3 regions of the Nitrospirillum guanabarense genome follow, and region 1 is predicted to be linked to each of the others. Evidence: riboswitches for the same ligand, from Rfam matches in the RefSeq annotation. Region 1 holds a riboswitch; each other region holds the start of a gene.

Region 1 (5,864 bases):
GCCGCCGCAAAAAGTGCCGGCCTGCAACATTTAACAAGGCTTAACGCCAAATCGGTGCAGGTCCGGACAATAGTGGTGCGGTTGACGCACATACACTGCAAGGCGAATGGGGGCTGAACCGCCGCCTGGTTGGGGTCCGTTTCCGGACCTCTGGCATCCCCCCGTGATCACCAGACCTGAGGCCTGCGGTTTCCCAACCGCCGACCCAGAACAGCGATGAGGGACGCGAGATGTCAGACGTTGCGATGAAATACTTCTACGCCACCGCCATCCATGGGTCGATGCGGGCGGCCAGCCAGAAGATGAACGTGGCGGTGTCCTCCGTCAGCCGGCAGATCGCCCAGCTGGAGGCGGCCATGGGCATGCCCTTGTTGGAGACCGGCCGCCGGTCGGTCAAGCTCACCACCGCCGGTCAGATGGTGTTCGATTACTATCAGGCGCAGATGGCCGACCGCGAGGCCTTCGCCGCCCGGCTCGAGGCGCTGCGCGGCATGCGCATGGGCGCGGTGGAACTGGCGGTGGGTGAGGGCTGCACCGTCCAGGCCATGCAGGGCGTGCTGGAGACCTTCCAAAGCCGCTATCCCGGCGTGGAACTGGCGCTGCATACCGTTTCCACCGCCGAGCTCGTGCGTATGGTGGTGGATGACGAAGTGCACATCGCCATCGGCGCCCAGATTCCCAGCGATCCCAAGGTGCGGGTCCGCACCTCGGCCCGCCAGCCGCTGATGGTGGTCAGCCGCCCGGACCATGCCGTGGCCAAGCGCGGCGCCGTGACCCTGCAGGATCTGTCGGGCCACGACCTCTGCCTGTCACCGCGCGATACCCGCATCCGCCAGCTGCTGTCGGCGGCGGAGATGCGTCACCAGGTTTGGCTGCGCGCCACCATCACCACCAATTCCGTCCACACCATGCGGGAAATGGTGCTGAGCGGCCGCGCCGCCACCATCCTGCCCCGCGCCGCGGTGCTGGCCGACCTGGAGGATGGCTGCCTGGTGGCAACGCCGCTGTGCGATGTCGAGGCCGACACCACCACGGTCGACCTGGTGACCCGTCTGGGTCGGCAGCTGCCCCATGCCGCCACGCTGGCCCTGTCGCTGCTGGAACAGCAGGTGCATCGCTGGGGGCAATGCGGCGGCTACCAGGCGGGCACCTCCGTCGCCGCTCCCATGGCGGCGGTCCATGGCCGGCCTGAGCGCCGCGTGGGTCTTGAGGCCGTCGCCTGAGCCTGGCGCGTCAGGTTTTGACGAAGGGGGACGGGCCGGTGGTCCGCCACCCCCGCCTTCCCGGAAAAACGCGCTTTGCCAGGCATGCCGGCCTGCTGGCGCCTGGCCTTCAGGGACGCTATGACCGGACCCGCCGGATGCGCACCGACACGCCGTCGATGATGGCGGGGACGGGCGCGGATGGCTTGTCCACCTGCACCGTGATGGTGTCGATGCGCGGAAACTCCTCCAGCAGGGTGCCGGCCACCGCCTCCGCCACCGCTTCGATGGTCATGAAGCGGCGGGCGGTGGCGACGCGGGTGGTGGCCGCCGTCAACTTGGCATAGCAGACACTCAAGTCCCAGTCGTCGGCCTTGCCCGCCACCGACAGATCCAGCGTGCAATCCAGCGAGATGTAGAAGCGCTGACCCAGCTTGGCCTCTTCCGCCGTCAGGCCGTGATGGGCGTATATCGCGATGCGGTGGACCAGGATGTGATCGGTCATGGGGCGGTGTCCTCTCAAGGCCGGAGGGCCGGGCACAGGCTGCCCTTTCCCGGGGATGCTGTCACCCCGTTCCGTCACGCCTTGTCCGGCCGGCGCTGTGGCATAAATGTGGGCGCGTTATTTTGGCCGTTGCGCCGGAGAGGGCGGCGTCGCAGGGTGGCGCCCTCCGGCCCCTGGTGGCCGTCCGCGGTTGGCCCTCAAGTGAAGCCGGATCGTACGCTCATGCCTGCCGCCCCCGCCGGGAATCTCGCCGCCCATCGCCTGCGTTTGCGCCTGGGCTGTCCCGTCATTTTCCCCGGCTTCCGCATCCTGACCCCGGCGGAGGAGTTCCGGGCCGCGGCCGACTGGTGCGACGCCAACGGCATCACCCATGACCAGTACGGCCAGGGCGATCTGCTGGCGGCGTTCGAAGGCACGGTGGCGGGCCTGCTGGGCAAGGAGGCGGCGGCCTTCATGCCCAGCGGCGTCATGGCCCAGCTGATCGCCATGCGGCTGTGGACGGAGGTCAGCGGGGTGTCTCGCTTCGGCATGCCCCACACCTCCCACCTCGCCCTGCATGAGGAAGAGGCCTACCAGGCCCTGTTCAATTTCCACGGCGTGCCCGTGGGCGACCGCCGCCGGCCCATCCTGGCCCGCGACCTGGTGGCCGTGGCCCAGCCGCTGGCCTGCCTGCTGGTGGAACTGCCCCTGCGCGAAATCGGCGGCCAGCTGCCGGATTGGGACGAACTGCAGGCCCTGAAGGATTTGGCGCGGTCCCGCCAGCTGCCGCTGCACATGGACGGTGCCCGACTGTGGGAAAGCCGCGCCTATTACGGCCGCAGCTATGCCGAGATCGCCGCCGGCTTCGCCTCCGTCTACGTCTCGGTCTACAAGGGCATCGGCGGCATCGCCGGGGCGGTGCTGGCCGGCGACATCGACTTCATCGCCAACGCCCGGCTATGGCAGCGGCGCCTGGGCGGCATCCTGGTGCGGCAAAGCCCCATGGTGGCCACCGCCGCCATGCGGTTCGAAACGCGGCTGGGCCAGATGGACGCCTGCTACCGTCGCGCGCTGGAACTGGCGGCGGACTTGGCCGGTATCCCCGGCATCCGCCTGAACCCCGCCGTGCCGCAGACCAACATGCTGCACATCTTCTTCGACCGCCCGGCGGCGGCGGTGGCGGAGACCCGCGACGCCATCGCCAGCGGCGACGGCATCTGGGTGGCCGGGGAAATCCGCCCCGCCGACGTGCCGGGGTGGAGCGTGACGGAGCTGTATGTCGGCGACACCCTGCTGGACCTGGACAACGCCCAGGTGCTGCCTTATTTCGCCCGGCTGGCCGGTGCCTAACGGTATTCCCGCACGTCGACCCCGGTGGCGCGCACGGCCCAGCGCCGGTGCCAGCGCAGGTCGGTCAGCGACAGCGGCGCGATGTCCAGCCGCCAGAAGGCCTGTAGCGGCGCCTCCAGCACCAACACCACCGCCATGCGGATGACCGCCGCGTGGGTGACGGCCAGCGTGTGCCCTTCCGCCACGGCGTGTTCCAGCCATTGCGCCACCCGTGCCCGCAGTTGCGCCAGCGACTCAGCCCCATGCGGGCGGGCCTCCGGGTCCGTCAGCCAGGCGCCCACCGCTTCCGCCTCGTTGGCGGACAGGTCGGCCAGACTGTGGCCCCGCCAGGCACCCACGTCCAGGTCGGCCAAGGCCGTGTCCTCTTGCGCCTCCACACCCAGGAGGCCGGCCAACGCGTCCGCCGTCTGCCGGGCGCGGACTTCCGGCCCTGTCCACAGGCGGTCGACCTTGCGCAAGGCCCTTACCTCCGCCAGCAGGGCGGCCTGGATCAGGCCGGCGTCCTCCGCCGCCTCATCCGTCCCGGGAAAGACGGCGTCGCGCTGGGACCGGGTGGGGGCGTGGGCCAGCAGGGTCAGGCGGCCAATGACATTGGGGGCTGTCATCGAGATAGTCCTTGAATGCGGTACGGCCCCTCCCTACCATCCACGGATCACCCGCGCATGGGGGAAGCCGGTGCAAGTCCGGCACGGTCGCGCCACTGTAACCGAACGCCTGGGCCTTTCCAGGGTCGTGCGGAAGCCAGACCCCCCGTCGCATCAGACAGACCGCATACGGGACGCGTATTCCCAGGGAGCGTTTTCTATGGCCCACGCCACCACCCATTCCGGTACCCCCGCCGTCACCCTGCCCGTGATCTCGGCCGCCGAGCTGCTGCCCTGGGCCCTGTTCGGCGGGCTGCTGCTGGTGCTGATGGTCTATTTCGTGGGGGCGGAGCAAGGTGCCACCTCCCTGATCCAGGGCCGTGAGGTGCATGAGTTCGTGCACGACGCCCGCCACCTGCTGGGCTTCCCCTGCCACTGAGGCGGGCGGACCCATCCCATCATGGTTGGAATTTATCTCGCCCGCGGGATGCTGGTCGGCATCCTGGCGGGTTTGCTTGCCTTTGGCGTGGCCACGCTGATCGGTGAGCCGTCGGTGGAACGTGCCATCGCTTTCGAGGCGGCCCATGGCCAGTCGACCGGGGGGCATGAGCATCATGACGCGGTCGCCACGCCTGACGCCGCTGAGGCCGCGCATAGCCACCGTCATCATGGCGCCGAGGCGGCGGATGAGGAGGAAGAGCTGTTCAGCCGTGGCACGCAAAGCGGCTGGGGCCTGCTGACGGGCCTGCTGGTCTATGGCGCCGCCGTGGGCGGCATGTTCGCCTTGGCCTACGCCTACGCCCAGGGACGCATGGGGGCCCTGGGGCCGCGCGGCCTGGCCGCCGTCCTGGCCCTGCTGGGCTTCCTGGCCATCGTGCTGGTGCCGGGTTTCAAGTACCCGGCCAACCCGCCAGCCGTGGGCGACGCGGACACCATCCAGCAGCGCACCGCCTTTTATTTCATGCTGCTGGTCCTGTCCCTGGCGGCCATGGCGGCGGCTGTGGGCATGGCCCGCCGGTTGACCGCCCGCTGGGGTGTCTGGAACGCCGCCCTCGCCGGCGGCGCCCTGTTCCTGGCGGTCATGGCTTTGGCCGGTGTCGCCCTGCCCGAGGTGAACGAGGTGCCGGAGACCTTCCCCGCTCAGCTGCTGTGGCGCTTCCGCATCGCCTCCTGGGGCATCCACGCCACCCTGTGGGCGGCGTTGGGGCTGGGCTTTGGCTGGCTCTGCGAACGGGCGCAAGGGCGGGATGCCCAGGCCGTGCGCCGGGGTGACCGGCCGGCGTTGTTCTGAGCCGCGCTGGGCAGCCATACGGGGGCCGGCCGGTGACAGCGGGGTGCGGCACCCCGTAAGAATGGGCGTCCCTCACCAGGATCGCCGCGCCCATGTCCGTCGCCGTCTTCGCCATCGTCCTGTTCGCGGCCCTGCTGCACGCCAGCTGGAACGCCCTGGTGAAGGGGGCGGGGGATAAGCTGATGGCGGCCATCCTGGTGGCGGGTGGCGCCGCATTCATCGCCATCGTGACGCTGCCCTTCCTGCCGCCGCCGGCGGCGGCCAGCTGGCCCTATCTGGTAACGTCCAGCATCCTACAGGTGCTTTACCTGACGCTGGTCGCGCGCGCGTACCACGTGGCGGACATGAGCCAGACCTATCCCCTGATGCGGGGGACGGCGCCCTTGCTGGTGGCGCTCGCCAGCGGGCTGTGGCTGCATGAGGCGCTGTCCGCCCACGCCCTGTTGGGGGTGGGGGTGATCTGCGCCGGCGTTCTCAGCATGGCGTGGATGGGGCGGCGGGGCGGGCCGGACCTGACAGGCGGCGGCGCCACCGGCACCCGCCTGGCCTTGCTGACCGCCATGGTGATCGCCGGCTACACCTTGGTCGATGGCCATGGCGTGCGCCTATCGGGGGCGCCGGCCTCCTACGTGCTGTGGGGCGTGCTGCTCAATGGCCTGCCGCTGGTCGCCTGGGCGTTGCTGGCGCGGCGCCGGCTCTTCCTGCAGCATGTGGCCCGCCAATGGCCGCGTGGCCTGGTGGGCGGGGCCGGCACCCTGGTGTCCTACGGGCTGGCGCTCTGGGCCATGACCGTCGCCCCCGTGGCCGTCATCGCCGCCTTGCGCGAAAGCTCCATCCTGTTCGGCACCGCCATCGCCGGCCTGGTGCTGAAGGAAAAGGTCGGTCCCCGTCGCGTGGCCGCCGCCTGCCTCATCGCCGTCGGGGCGATGGTGTTGCGGTTGGCGTGAGCGCTG
Region 2 (5,864 bases), on a different contig from region 1:
GCCTCGATGACCTCCGCCTTGGCGTTGCGGCCGGTGAGCAGGACGTGCGTGTCGGACAGGCGGGCGTTCAGGCCGGCCAGCACCGCCGCCACGTCCAGATAGCCATAGCGCAGCACGATGTTGATCTCATCCAGCACCACCAGATGATACCGCGGATCGGCCAGCATCCGCCGCCCCAGATCCCAGGCGCGGACGGCGGCCGCGATGTCGCGTTCCTTGTCCTGGGTGTCCCAGGTGAAGCCCTCGCCCATCACATGATGGTCGATCAGGTCGGAAAAGCGCTTCAGCGCCGTCTGCTCCCCCGTCGCCCAGTTGCCCTTCACGAACTGGACGAAACCCACGCGCAGGCCATAACCGGCGGTGCGGAGCATCATGCCCAGCGCCGCCGTGGTCTTGCCCTTGCCGGGGCCCGTGTGGACCATCAGCAGGCCCTTCTCCCGCGTCGCCTGGGCAACGCGGGCGTCCTGCACCACCTTGCGCTTTCGCATCTTCTCGCGATGACGGGCGGCTTCGTCGTCAGGCAACGGGTCTTCAGGGGTCTCAAGATCGGCCATGGCTTCCTCCTTCACCCTTATTTCACTTTCAGGGGCAGGCCCGCCACCGTCAGGAAGACCTGCGACGCCATGGCCGCCAAACGCTGGTGCAGGCGTCCGGCGTGGTCGCGGAAGGCGCGGGCCAATGCGTTCTCCGGCACGATGCCCATGCCCACCTCATTACCAACCAGCACGATGGGGCCGGCGCAGGCGGCCAGCGCCGCCTGCAGCGCGGTCATGGCGGCGGGAACGTCCCGGTCGGCCAGCATGACGTTGGTCAGCCACAGGGTCAGGCAGTCGACCAGCACGGGCCCATGGCCATGGGCGGCCAGCACGCCCCCGAGGTCCAGCGGCACCTCCACCGTCGTCCAGCCCGACGCGCGGTCGGCCTGGTGCTGGCGGATGCGGTCGCGCATCTCGTCGTCCCAGGCCTGGGCGGTGGCGATATAGGTCCAGGGACCCGGCAGGGCGGTCACCAGCCCTTCGGCGAAGCGGCTTTTGCCGGAGCGGGCGCCACCCAGGACCAGGGTGATGCCTGGGACGGCCTTGTGCTCATGCGTCATTCGTCGGTTCCCATCCCATCCGGTGTCAGGCACCGGTGGTACCAAAGGCCAAGACCCGCCGGAAGGATGGGATTGCGCTGTCGACGAGACCGAGGGGCCGCGGGGTCACGAGGCCCGCACCGCCGCTGACCGGTTCCGCCGGGACACCCCGCCCGCGACCAACATCACCGACGGCAGGTCTCCTGGCTCACGGGTCACGGCACCGGCCCGGCCTTCCCAGGCTCCGGAAGGAACCCAGTGGCCATTCCCCCATGACCAGGGGAGGGGCGGCGCTCACCGTTCACAGTTGCGGGGGCAGCCGTGGAGTCGGGTGCCAGGCACCCCCACCACGTTCCCTTTTCATCCACAGGCGGGCCTGCGGAACCGTCGGCGAAGGCAGCCTTACGGCAAACACCCCGTACCCGGCAAGGGCGGTGTCGCGACATTTTATCATAAATGCGCAATGGCTAGGCCTTAGGGCTTGACCTTGAGCGCAAAGGTGTTAGGCATAGACCATAGAGCCTATTACCTATGAGATAGGTTAATCCCCAGCATGGTTCGCCTGTCCTTCCCTTCCCTGGCCCGCCCGCTGGTCTTCGGCCTTGCCCTTTGGACGGCCGCCCTGGTGGCCATCGAGGCCCAGGTGATAAGTGGACGGTTCGTTTCGGAATTCCACATTTATGCCGAGGCCACGTGGGCCTGGTGGCAAGGCGCGGAGATATACGAGGACGGCATCAATGGCTTCCTCTACCTGCCGTCCAGCGCCGTGCTGTTCACCCCCTGGGCCTATCTTCCCCCCTGCTGGGCGATGCCCTGTGGCGCCTGAGCCTGCTGGCCATGTGCTGGTGGGGGGTGGCCCGGCTGTGCCGGCTGCTGGCGCCGGCGGACCCGCGGGGGGCCGACTGGCAACGCGTGTTCGGCGTGGCCCTGCTGGCGGCCCTGCCCATCGGCGTGGTGGATCTGCGTGGCGCGCAAACGGAATTCCTGATGCTGGGCCTGATGCTGGCCGGCCTGGCCGACGTGGCGGAGGGCCGCTGGCGCCGCGCCGCCTTCCTGCTGGTGCTGGCGGGGGCCTTCAAGCCCCAGGCCCTGGCCCTGGTGATGCTGGCCTTCGCCCTGTGGCCGCGCCTGCGCCTGTCTCTGGCGCTGTGGCTGGCGGCGGCCCTGGCCCTGCCCCTGGCGCATTGGGACCCCGGCTACGCCCTGGGCGAATATGGCCAGCTGGTGCGCAAGACCATGAGCAGCGCCAACCCCGGCGGCGGTGTCTGGCATGACTTCGCCAATGGCCTGGCCACCCTGGGCCTGCCGCTGGACCTGATGGCGCAGACCGTCATCCGCGTCCTGGCGGGCATCGCCGTTCTGATCCTGGCCCGTGGCGCCGTCGGCCGCCTGACCGCGCACCGGGCCAGCGCCACCGTGGCGGCGCTGATCGTGACCTATCTGCTGCTGTTCAACCCGCGCACGGTGCTGGGCCATTTCGGCGACATGGCGCTGGTCGCCGGCGCCCTGGCGGGCTGGGAATTCCATGTCCGTCGCAACCGCGCCCTGGGCTGGGTGCTGGTGCTGCTATGCTTCGCGCTGACCACCCACGTCTGGACGCGGGGCATGCACCTGGCGACCGCCACGTGGTTCAAGCCGCTGCTGGCCTGCGGTTTCGGCCTGTATGTGGTGGTCCGTTGGGTGCCGTCGCTGTCCGACCGCCCCGCCGCCGGGCGGCAGGACGCGGCCGAGAACGTCCCCAGGGAGGGCTTGGCGATCCAGGGCTGACCGCAGCTACAACCCTCCATCATCGGACGCAGTGACGCAGGCCACAGTTTTGCGAATTGGCGGCGATTGGTCGCGGCATGCCTAAATTCGAACCGTTGCGTATCGAAGTAGGTTCCCCTCATCCCGTAAGCGCGTTAATTATTCCGGGCTGTGCCGGGCGGGGGGCGACCCCGGCCCCTGGGCGTAGCGTTGCATTCTTCCGCATCGCATTGCCGGAGCCCCGCCCCCATGTGGATCGTCGCCTACGCCCTGAGGCGCCCTTATAGTTTCGCCGTGCTGGCCGGCCTGATCACGCTGCTGGGCGTGTTGAGCCTGTTCCGGATGCCCACGGACATCTTTCCCGAGGTGGAGATCCCCACGGTCACGGTGGTGTGGAGCTACTCGGGCCTGGATGCCCAGGAAATGACGGGCAAGATCACCGCCTTCGGTGAACTGGCCATCATCAACACCGCCGACAACGTGGCCGAGGTGGAGTCCGAGACGTCCAACGGCGTGGGCATCATCCGCACCACGTTCCAGCCGGGCGTGAACATCGACCTGGCCATCTCGCAGATTTCCGCCATCTGCCAGACCATCCTGAAGCGCATGCCGACCGGCACGCAGCCGCCGCTGATCGTGCAGTACAGCCGGTCCTCCGTGCCCATCCTGCAGCTGGCGCTGTCGTCCGACACCATGTCGGAGGCGCAGCTGTACGACTATGGCCGCATCACCATCCGGTCGCAGATCAGCGACATCCCAGGCATGCGCCTGCCCCTGCCCTATGGCGGCAACGCGCGCCAGATCATGGTCGACATCAACCCGGACAAGCTGCGCAGCTATGGCCTGACGCCCAACGACGTCAACAAGGCCATCACCGCCCAGAACCTGAACCTGCCCTCCGGCACCGCCAAGATCGGCGACACCGAATACCAGGTGGGCCTGAACAGCTCGCCCATCGCCGTCGACACCTTCAACGACATCCCCCTGCGCGATGTGAACGGCCGCACCGTGTTCATGCGCGACGTGGCCAATGTCCGCGACGGCGCCGCCGTGCAGACGAATGTCGTGCACGCGGACGGCCAGCCCGCCGTGCTGCTGACCATCATGAAGCTGGGGGGCGCCAGCACCCTGGCGGTGGTGGACGAGGTCATGCGCCGCCTGCCGGAAATCCGCAAGGCGGCCCCGGCCGGCATGCGCATTGAACCGCTGTTCGACCAGACCACCTTCATCAAGCACGCCATGGAGGGCATCCAGCACGAAGGCCTGATCGTGGGCGCGCTGGTGGCCATCCTGATCCTGCTGTTCCTGGGCGGGTGGCGCAGCACGGCCATCGTGCTGACCTCCATCCCACTGTCCATCCTGACGGCCGTGGCCGTGCTGTCCATGGCGGGCCACACCCTGAACGTCATGACCCTGGGCGGCTTGGCGCTGGCCATCGGCATCCTGGTGGACGACGGCACCGTGGCCATCGAGAACATCCACCGCCACATCGGCATGGGCAAGCCGCTGCGCCAGGCCATCCTGGAAGGCTCGGACGAGGTGGCCTTCCCGGCCCTGGTTTCGACGCTGTGCATCTGCATCGTGTTCGTGCCCATCTTCTTCCTGCACGGTATCGCCAAGTACCTGTTCTCGCCCCTGGCGCTGGCCGTCATCTCCTCCATGCTGATGAGCTACGTGCTGTCGCGGACCCTGGTCCCGGCCATGGCCGCCTGGCTGCTGCCGGCGGAACTGCGCGGCCACGGCCATGGCGAGGAGGGCAACCATGGCCACGTTGCGCCCCCGACCGGCCTGGCCGGCGCCTGGGCGCGCTTCCATGCCGGATTCGAGCGCGGCTTCGAGGGCCTGCGCCAGCGGTACCTGAGGGTGCTGGGCGGCGGCCTGTCACGGCCGTGGATGGTAACCGGTTTCGCTGTGGTGCTGCTGGTCTGCGCCGCCGCCACCATCCCCTTCGTCGGCACCAACTTCTTCCCCGAGGTCGACGCCGGCCAGTTCCGCCTGCACGTCCGCACCCCCGCCGGCACCCGGCTGGAGGAAGCGTCGCGTCAGTTCGGCGCCATCGAGCGGTCCATCCGCAAGATCATCCCGCCAGAGGAACTGGGCCTGATCATCGACAACATCGGCCTGCCCGACCCGGTGAACCTGGGCCTGACCGACAGCGTCACGGTCAGCTCCGCCGACGGTGAGATCCTGGGCGCCCTGACCGAGAAGCGGTCGCGGCCCACCCACGAGTATGTCGAGCAGATCCGCGCCATGGTGGCCAAGGATTACCCGGGCGTGGAGATCTTCCAGAAGCCCGGCGACATCACCAGCCAGATCCTGAACGGCGCCGTGCCCACCCCCATCGACATCCGCATCATCGGCACGGCCCGCGCGCCCAACGCCTTGATCGCGGAGGATCTGCGCCAGCGCTTCAAGAACATCCCCGGCCTGGTGGACGTGACGTTGCGCCAGGTGACCGCCACCCCGGCCTACCGCATCGAGGTCGATCGGGCCCGCGCGGCCGAGCTGGGCCTGACCCAGAACGACGTGGCGCAGGAGGTGCTGGTGTCGCTGGCGTCCTCGGGCGTGGTCAATCCCAGCTACTGGATGGACGTCAACTCGCTGGTCATCTACCCGGTCGTGGTGCAGTCGCCGCAGCGCCTGATGGCCTCCGCCGAGGATCTGCTGAACACGCCCATCCATTCCACGCGGGTGACGACGCCGGTACTGCTGCGCAACGTGGCCAAGCTGGTGCCGACCAAGGTGGCCGCGGACATCAGCCGCACCTCCTTCGCGCCCCGCTATGACGTCATCGCCAACGTCTCGGGCCGCGACCTGGGATCGGTCAGCCGCGATATCAAGGCCGCCATCGAGGCCGTGCGCCCGCAGCTGAAGCCCGGCAACCGCATCGAGATGGGCGGCCAGATCAAGACCATGGAACAGGCCTACGGCGACATCGCCGCCGGCATGGCCCTGGCCGTGGTCTTCGTCTACATGCTGATGGTGGTGAACTTCCAGTCATGGCTGGACCCGCTGATCGTGCTGGGGGCCACCCCGGCTGCCA
Region 3 (5,864 bases), on a different contig from region 1:
CGGGCTGACATCCTGGCTCTATTCCCAGGGGAGGAATTTCCGACGCTGATCGAAGTGAAGACGGGACGTCATCCTCCCTATACCTACCGTCAAAAGAAGGTGTACCCGCTGGCCCAGATTGGTGGGCATGTCACATCATACGACCAGCGAGTGCGTGATCTGGGCCTTAAGCCAGGAATGCCCTTTCCGGCATTAACGGTCATGTGCCTGTACCAGAAAAACGCCAACAGTTGGCCTCATTACAACGAATTTACCCCGGGATCGAAGCCTTGGGACGATTTATTCCACTGAATTAAGATGGAGAATGAAATGAATTCATCTGATGATGATGGGAACCAGAAGCGCGTCTGGACGCGCGACGAAATCCTTATGTCTATGTTGGGGGATATGATCGTCTCCCGCGATTTCGCTCAGGACTATGCCGATTTGCTGATTAGGCATCGGCATGGCGAGGAACAGGCCGCGCGGTATCGTCCCTGGACTGCGGAAGACAAGGGAAAGACTTGGGAGGTGACCAGTGGCGTCGCCGCTGATGAGGATGAGGACGGGGCGCCGTCGATCTATCGCGTCACCATTGCGAAGCAGGACGGACGGATCCTCATGTATAAGCAAGAGACCAGGGTGCCGGTTGTCCATGGCATTGCGGAAATCATCCGCAGCGCCAAGAAGAAAGAGGAGCGTTAGAACACGTACTTCACCGTCAGGCTCAACACCGGGTACCAGCTGTAGTCCTTCACATCGTCGCGCAGTTCCTGGCGCTCGGCGTCCAGGCGGCTTTCGAAGTCGGGGGTGGTGGTGACGGGGCCGCTGGCGTCGAGGGAGACCTTGGGCGTGCCGTGGTACATGGCCCCGAGGTCGAAGCCGAAGTGCCAGTGGTCGGCCACCGCGCCCTCATAGCCGACGCCGACGTAGGGGGCGAAGCGGTTGAAGGCGATCTTGCCGTTCAGGCTGCCGACCTCGCTGGCGGTGTAGGTCATGCCGTGGATGGTGTAGGTGGCGTTCCGCGGCGTGCCCTTCAGGTCGACCTCGTTCAGGTTCAGGCGCGCGCCGGCGGTCACGCGCCAGCCGTCGCCGAAGGGATGCAGGTCGGCCAACAGACCGAAGGACTCCAGCGTGGCGTCGCCGTCGTAGCGCACGTCGCGCACCGTATGGTTGGCGGAAAAGCTGAAGCCGTTGGCGTTCAGGCGCAGGCCGAAACGATCATCGAAGCGGGCGTCGACCTCGGCCCCCAGGCCCAGGGTGCTGACCTCCGGCCCGACGCTCAGCAAGGGACCCCAGCCCGCCGGATCGGCCGTCTGCGCCTGGGTGGCGAGGGTGAAGGACGCGGTCGCCAGCGCCAGCGTGGCGGCCAGGATGCGGCGGGTGTTACGGCGGTTGGACATCGGCGTCGGGGCTCCGGTCACGGTCATGCTGCGCTTCAATCAGCTGGCCGCACGCCGTGTTCCTTGGGGATTGGGGGATCATTTTCCGGATAGGGCGGCAATACCTTTGGCGATGCGGATATCCGAAGCCGTAGCGGAGCGATATGGGGGTACCGCGTCGGTTGAAGGGCGCCGAATCAAGGCCTTGACAGGGAACGGCGGGGCGCCTGATCTGGCCAGACCCTTGGCCCCAACCTGCCCGAACGGAAGCCCATGCCGCTGCTGCGGACCCTGCCCCTGACTTTGCTGGACGAGGCCGCCTACGCCCGCCTGTGGCCCCTGCTGGATGAGGGGGAGCAGATACGCGCCCGACGCTTCGTGTTCGAGGCCAACCGGCGGGAATATGTGGCGGCGCACGGCCTCGCGCGGCTGTGGCTGGGCCGCGTGCTGGGCCGGTCGCCGGCGGCGCTGGCCTTCACCCTCCTCACGCCGCAGGGCAAGCCGGGCCTGGTGGACGCGCCGGCGGGGCTGGACTTCAACCTGTCGCACACCGATGGCCTGGTCGCCTGCGCCATGACCCTGGAGGCCGGTACCCGCGTGGGCGTGGATGTGGAGCGCGGCGACCGCCGTATCGGGGTGGAGGTGGCGACGGCCATGTTCGCGGCGGAGGAACTGGCCTGGCTCGATGCCCGTCCCACCGGGCGTAGCGGGCCGGACCTGGTGACCTTCTGGACCCTGAAGGAGGCCTACATCAAGGCCCTGGGCCTGGGCCTGTCGCTGCCCACCGACAGCTTCGCCATTGCCCCCGACGGTCCGATCTTGGTCCGTCACGATGGGGCCCTGCCGGCGGGGCGGGAATGCCGGCTGTGGACCCGTGACCTGCCCAGCGGTCATAAGGCCGCCGTGGCCTGGATGGGGCCGGCCTGGATGGAAGGGGACGGCCAGCCCTCCACCGATCTGGTGATGGAGGAGGGGCTGGCCGACCTCTGGTGATCAGAAACTCTGACCGAGGGTGAAACGGACGGAGCGGGGCTCCAGCGGGTGTAGATGCAGGTCGCTGACGCCTTCGGCCGGCTCACCCTTCAGGCGGTCGGTATAGTAGTAGTCGGCCGCGTCATCCTTGCTGTCCAAGACGTTGTAGAGGCCGATGCCGAAACGCAGGCCGCTTTCCAGCATGTAGTTGGCGGTCAGGTTCCATTCCTGGCTGCCGGACGACCGCACGCTGTTGTCCTCGATCAGCGGGTGGGCACCGAAATAGCGGTATTCCACCCCACCCGACCACGGGCCCAGGTCGCGCAGGTAGATGCCCAGCGAGCCGATCAGCTTGGGCGCGTCGGGGATGAAGCTGCCGGCCGTATCATTGTCGGTATAGCGGGCGTGGCTGAAGGCGACGCTGCCATACAGTTCCAGCCAACCGAACGGGGTGTAGGTGGTGTTCAGCTCCAGCCCGCGTCGGCGGCTGGGGCGTCCAGCTTCCGTCTGGCCAACGTCGGCGTCGTAGGTCAGCTCCGACACGAAATCCATCTGGAAGGCCGTCAACGTGGCGGTCAGATTGGGCAGGATGGTGCTGCGGATGCCCACCTCCTCGCCATTGGCCTTGGCCAGCAGGGGGGCGTCGCCCCGCGCCGCTCCGCGCACGTCGTCACTGTGGAAGCCGCGGCCGGCGCTGAGGTAGACCTCCGTTCCCTGCCATAGGGTGGCGATGGCGCTGCCCTTGGGCTGGAACAGGCGGGCGGCCACCACGCCGGCGTTGCTGCCGTGGTCGGTGGCGGCCAGGTAATCCTCGCGCATGCCCACTACGGTCCGCAGCCAAGGCGTCCAATGGCTGGTCGCCTGGACATAGGCGCCGCCACCGGCCTCCTGAACGTTGTCGTTGCTCAGCAGGGCATAGGCCACGCGGGCCCTGGTCGCCCGCAGGTCGACATGCACATCGTCGAAGCGGGTGTCCAGGCCGGCGACCACCTCATGGTCCAGGCCCAGCAAGTTCAGCGGCCGGCTGTAGCTGACGGCCCCGCCGGCCACCATGCGGTTCTCATCCTGGGCGTGCTGGTCGCCCTGAACCGGATTGTCCAGGAAATGGGTGAAGTTGTTCCACAGCGTCAGCTGGTTGTTGATGACATAGGCGTTGGCCGTCACCTGGCCGCCGGCCAGCCAGCCAGCCTCCACCGGCGTGGCAAAGGTGCCCGACAGGCTCATGCGCCGGGCCTGGCCGCCGTCCGTCGGGTCCAGGGTGCCGTAACGGCCGATCAATCCCGCATCGATGGCGCGCTGCGGCTGGTCGGTCGTGGCGCTCCACAGGGCGCGGTAATACATGGCGGTGACGCTAAAGCCGTCGTCCCGCGCGCCCTGGCTGTAGCGCAGCACGGCGTTGCCCTTGCGCAGATTGTCCGGATGGTCCCAGGGGCCATCGTAGTGCACCAGTTCCCCACCCGCCATCAGGTGGCCGGCGCCCACGTCGGCCCCCCCGGCGGCGAACACGCGCTGGTAGCCCAGCGTGCCGGCGGTCAGCGCCACCTGAGTCGCCACTTGGTCACTGTAGCCCATCTGAATGGAGCCGACGGCGGAGAAGTCGCCTTGGGCCGCGAAGTAGGGGCCCTTGGTATAGCTGATCCCGCTGGCCAGTTCGGGGACCACGAAATTCAAATCGGTGTAGCCCTGGCCATGCGCGTGGGTGCGCATGTTCACCGGCATGCCGTCCACGCTGGTGGCCATGTCGGTGCCGTGGTCCAGGTTGAAGCCGCGCAACAGATACTGGTTGGCCTTGCCTTCACCGCTGTGGCTGGTGACCACCAGGCCGGGCACCGTTTCCAGCATCTGGCCCACGCGGTAGGCGGGCAGCAGGTCCAGCTCTTCCTTCACGACCACGCCTTGGCTGGAGGTGGCGGCGGTGCCGATCAGGTCGCGGCGGGCGGCGGTGACCACCACATCGTCCAGGGTGGCGGGGGATGACGCGTCGCCCTCCATACCGGCGGCCAGGGCCGCCGAGCTGGTCAGCGACAGTAGTGATATTATTATTCTGGGAACGAAACGACCCATGATTGTTGGCCTCTTGGCAACGTGACACGTCACCACGGGCCAAAGAATGGATCACCCCCCCGCCGGCCTGGATATCCCAGATGGCCGGATGGCGGGCGCCAGTCCCCATTGGTGCACCCCGCCCAATGTGCCCGTGCGTGACCACGGCGTGACGGCAGGTCTCCTGGCTCACGGGTCCTGGCCCTGGCACCGCCTTCCCGGTTTCCCAGTGGCGTCGACCCTGCCGCATGATTGGCAGGGTGGTGTCGGGCTCGCCGTTCACAGTTGCGGGGGCAGCCGCGGCTTAGGGGACATGCCCCGTTCCGCGTTCCCTTTTCATCCAGCCCGTCCAGGGTCTGGAACCGTCGCCGTCTTTCTACGAGGAATTGCGGACGGGCGCAAACGCCCTGTCGCGGCGCGGGGGTAAGCACCCTGGCTCACAAGCTTGGCGGTTGTGTGACAACGCCCACCCATGCGTGGGCATGGCAGCAATTCGGGGCGGCCTGTGCGATTTCCCTTGTACCTGGGACCGGTCACAGCCACTTATGCGGTCTTAAGGAATGGATGGCATCATCCGTTCCCATGCCGGGCCGCTGGGCCCGGCGGTATCCCCCGGGTGGCGCGTAGCGGTGGCGACCAAATCGCCCCTGTAGCACCCAGGGCATACTCGACCTTCTGACACATGCCTGCCGGCACGCGCCCGGGCAAGGGCTTGACCGCGATCCGCGGCCGCGAGAAACGAACGCGGCCGGCGCGTCGCCCTGGGATTCCAAGACATTGACCGCTTTCGACACCCTTTCCCTGCGGCCTGAGATTCAGGCCGCCCTGGCCCAGCTGGGCCATCACACCGCCACCCCCATCCAGGCGCGGGCCATTCCCCATGCGCTGGCGGGTCGCGACATCCTGGGCATCGCCCAGACGGGCACCGGCAAGACCGCCGCCTTCACCCTGCCCATCCTGCAGCGCCTGGGGGCCGCCCCATCGGCCCTGCCGCTGCGCATGCCCCGCGCCCTGATCCTGACCCCGACGCGTGAGCTGGCGGTGCAGATCGGCGAGAGCATCACCAACTACGGTGTGGGCCTGAAGCTCAGCCACACCGTCATCCTGGGCGGCGTCGGCCAGGGCAGCCAGGTGAAGGCGCTGACCGGCGGCATCGACATCGTGGTGGCCACGCCAGGCCGCCTGCTGGACCTGATGACCCAGGGCCATGTGCGCCTGGACAAGGTCGAGGTGCTGGTGCTGGACGAGGCCGACCGCATGCTGGACATGGGCTTCATCCACAGCCTGCGGAAGATCATGGCCAAGCTGCCGGCCAACCGGCAGACGCTGTTCTTCTCCGCCACCATGCCGGCCGATGTGTCGGAGCTGGCGAACAAGATGTTGCGCGACCCGCTGCGGGTCGAGGTCACGCCCGTCTCCACCACGGCGGAGCGCATCACGCAGCAGGTCATCTTCGTGCCGGCGGCGGAAAAACGCCATGTGCTGGTC

Evidence for each region. A riboswitch is a leader RNA that binds a small molecule or an ion and turns the genes downstream of it on or off. The one in region 1 is predicted to bind cobalamin.
Region 2: linked by a shared signal. The riboswitch ahead of cobU (bifunctional adenosylcobinamide kinase/adenosylcobinamide-phosphate guanylyltransferase) and the one ahead of UAA55_RS08845 (CbtB domain-containing protein) in region 1 are both predicted to bind cobalamin.
Region 3: linked by a shared signal. The riboswitch ahead of UAA55_RS15995 (TonB-dependent receptor) and the one ahead of UAA55_RS08845 (CbtB domain-containing protein) in region 1 are both predicted to bind cobalamin.

The regions. Positions count from the first base shown of each region.
Region 1 is NZ_JAYEER010000002.1:518,391-524,254, forward strand. Features, by position in the region: gene UAA55_RS08825 (LysR family transcriptional regulator) at 231-1,223, shown strand; gene folB (dihydroneopterin aldolase) at 1,342-1,707, opposite strand; gene UAA55_RS08835 (threonine aldolase family protein) at 1,930-3,036, shown strand; gene UAA55_RS08840 (histidine phosphatase family protein) at 3,033-3,641, opposite strand; cobalamin riboswitch at 3,643-3,808, shown strand; gene UAA55_RS08845 (CbtB domain-containing protein) at 3,841-4,059, shown strand; gene UAA55_RS08850 (CbtA family protein) at 4,081-4,911, shown strand; gene UAA55_RS08855 (EamA family transporter) at 5,004-5,858, shown strand.
Region 2 is NZ_JAYEER010000001.1:922,228-928,091, reverse strand. Features, by position in the region: gene cobO (cob(I)yrinic acid a,c-diamide adenosyltransferase) at 1-554, opposite strand, end outside; gene cobU (bifunctional adenosylcobinamide kinase/adenosylcobinamide-phosphate guanylyltransferase) at 572-1,096, opposite strand; cobalamin riboswitch at 1,252-1,479, opposite strand; gene UAA55_RS03830 (hypothetical protein) at 1,629-1,901, shown strand; gene UAA55_RS03825 (glycosyltransferase 87 family protein) at 1,796-2,842, shown strand; gene UAA55_RS03820 (efflux RND transporter permease subunit) at 3,071-5,864, shown strand, end outside.
Region 3 is NZ_JAYEER010000003.1:1,515,063-1,520,926, forward strand. Features, by position in the region: gene UAA55_RS15975 (hypothetical protein) at 1-291, shown strand, start outside; gene UAA55_RS15980 (hypothetical protein) at 310-684, shown strand; gene UAA55_RS15985 (hypothetical protein) at 681-1,409, opposite strand; gene UAA55_RS15990 (4'-phosphopantetheinyl transferase family protein) at 1,635-2,354, shown strand; gene UAA55_RS15995 (TonB-dependent receptor) at 2,355-4,397, opposite strand; cobalamin riboswitch at 4,534-4,758, opposite strand; gene UAA55_RS16000 (DEAD/DEAH box helicase) at 5,154-5,864, shown strand, end outside.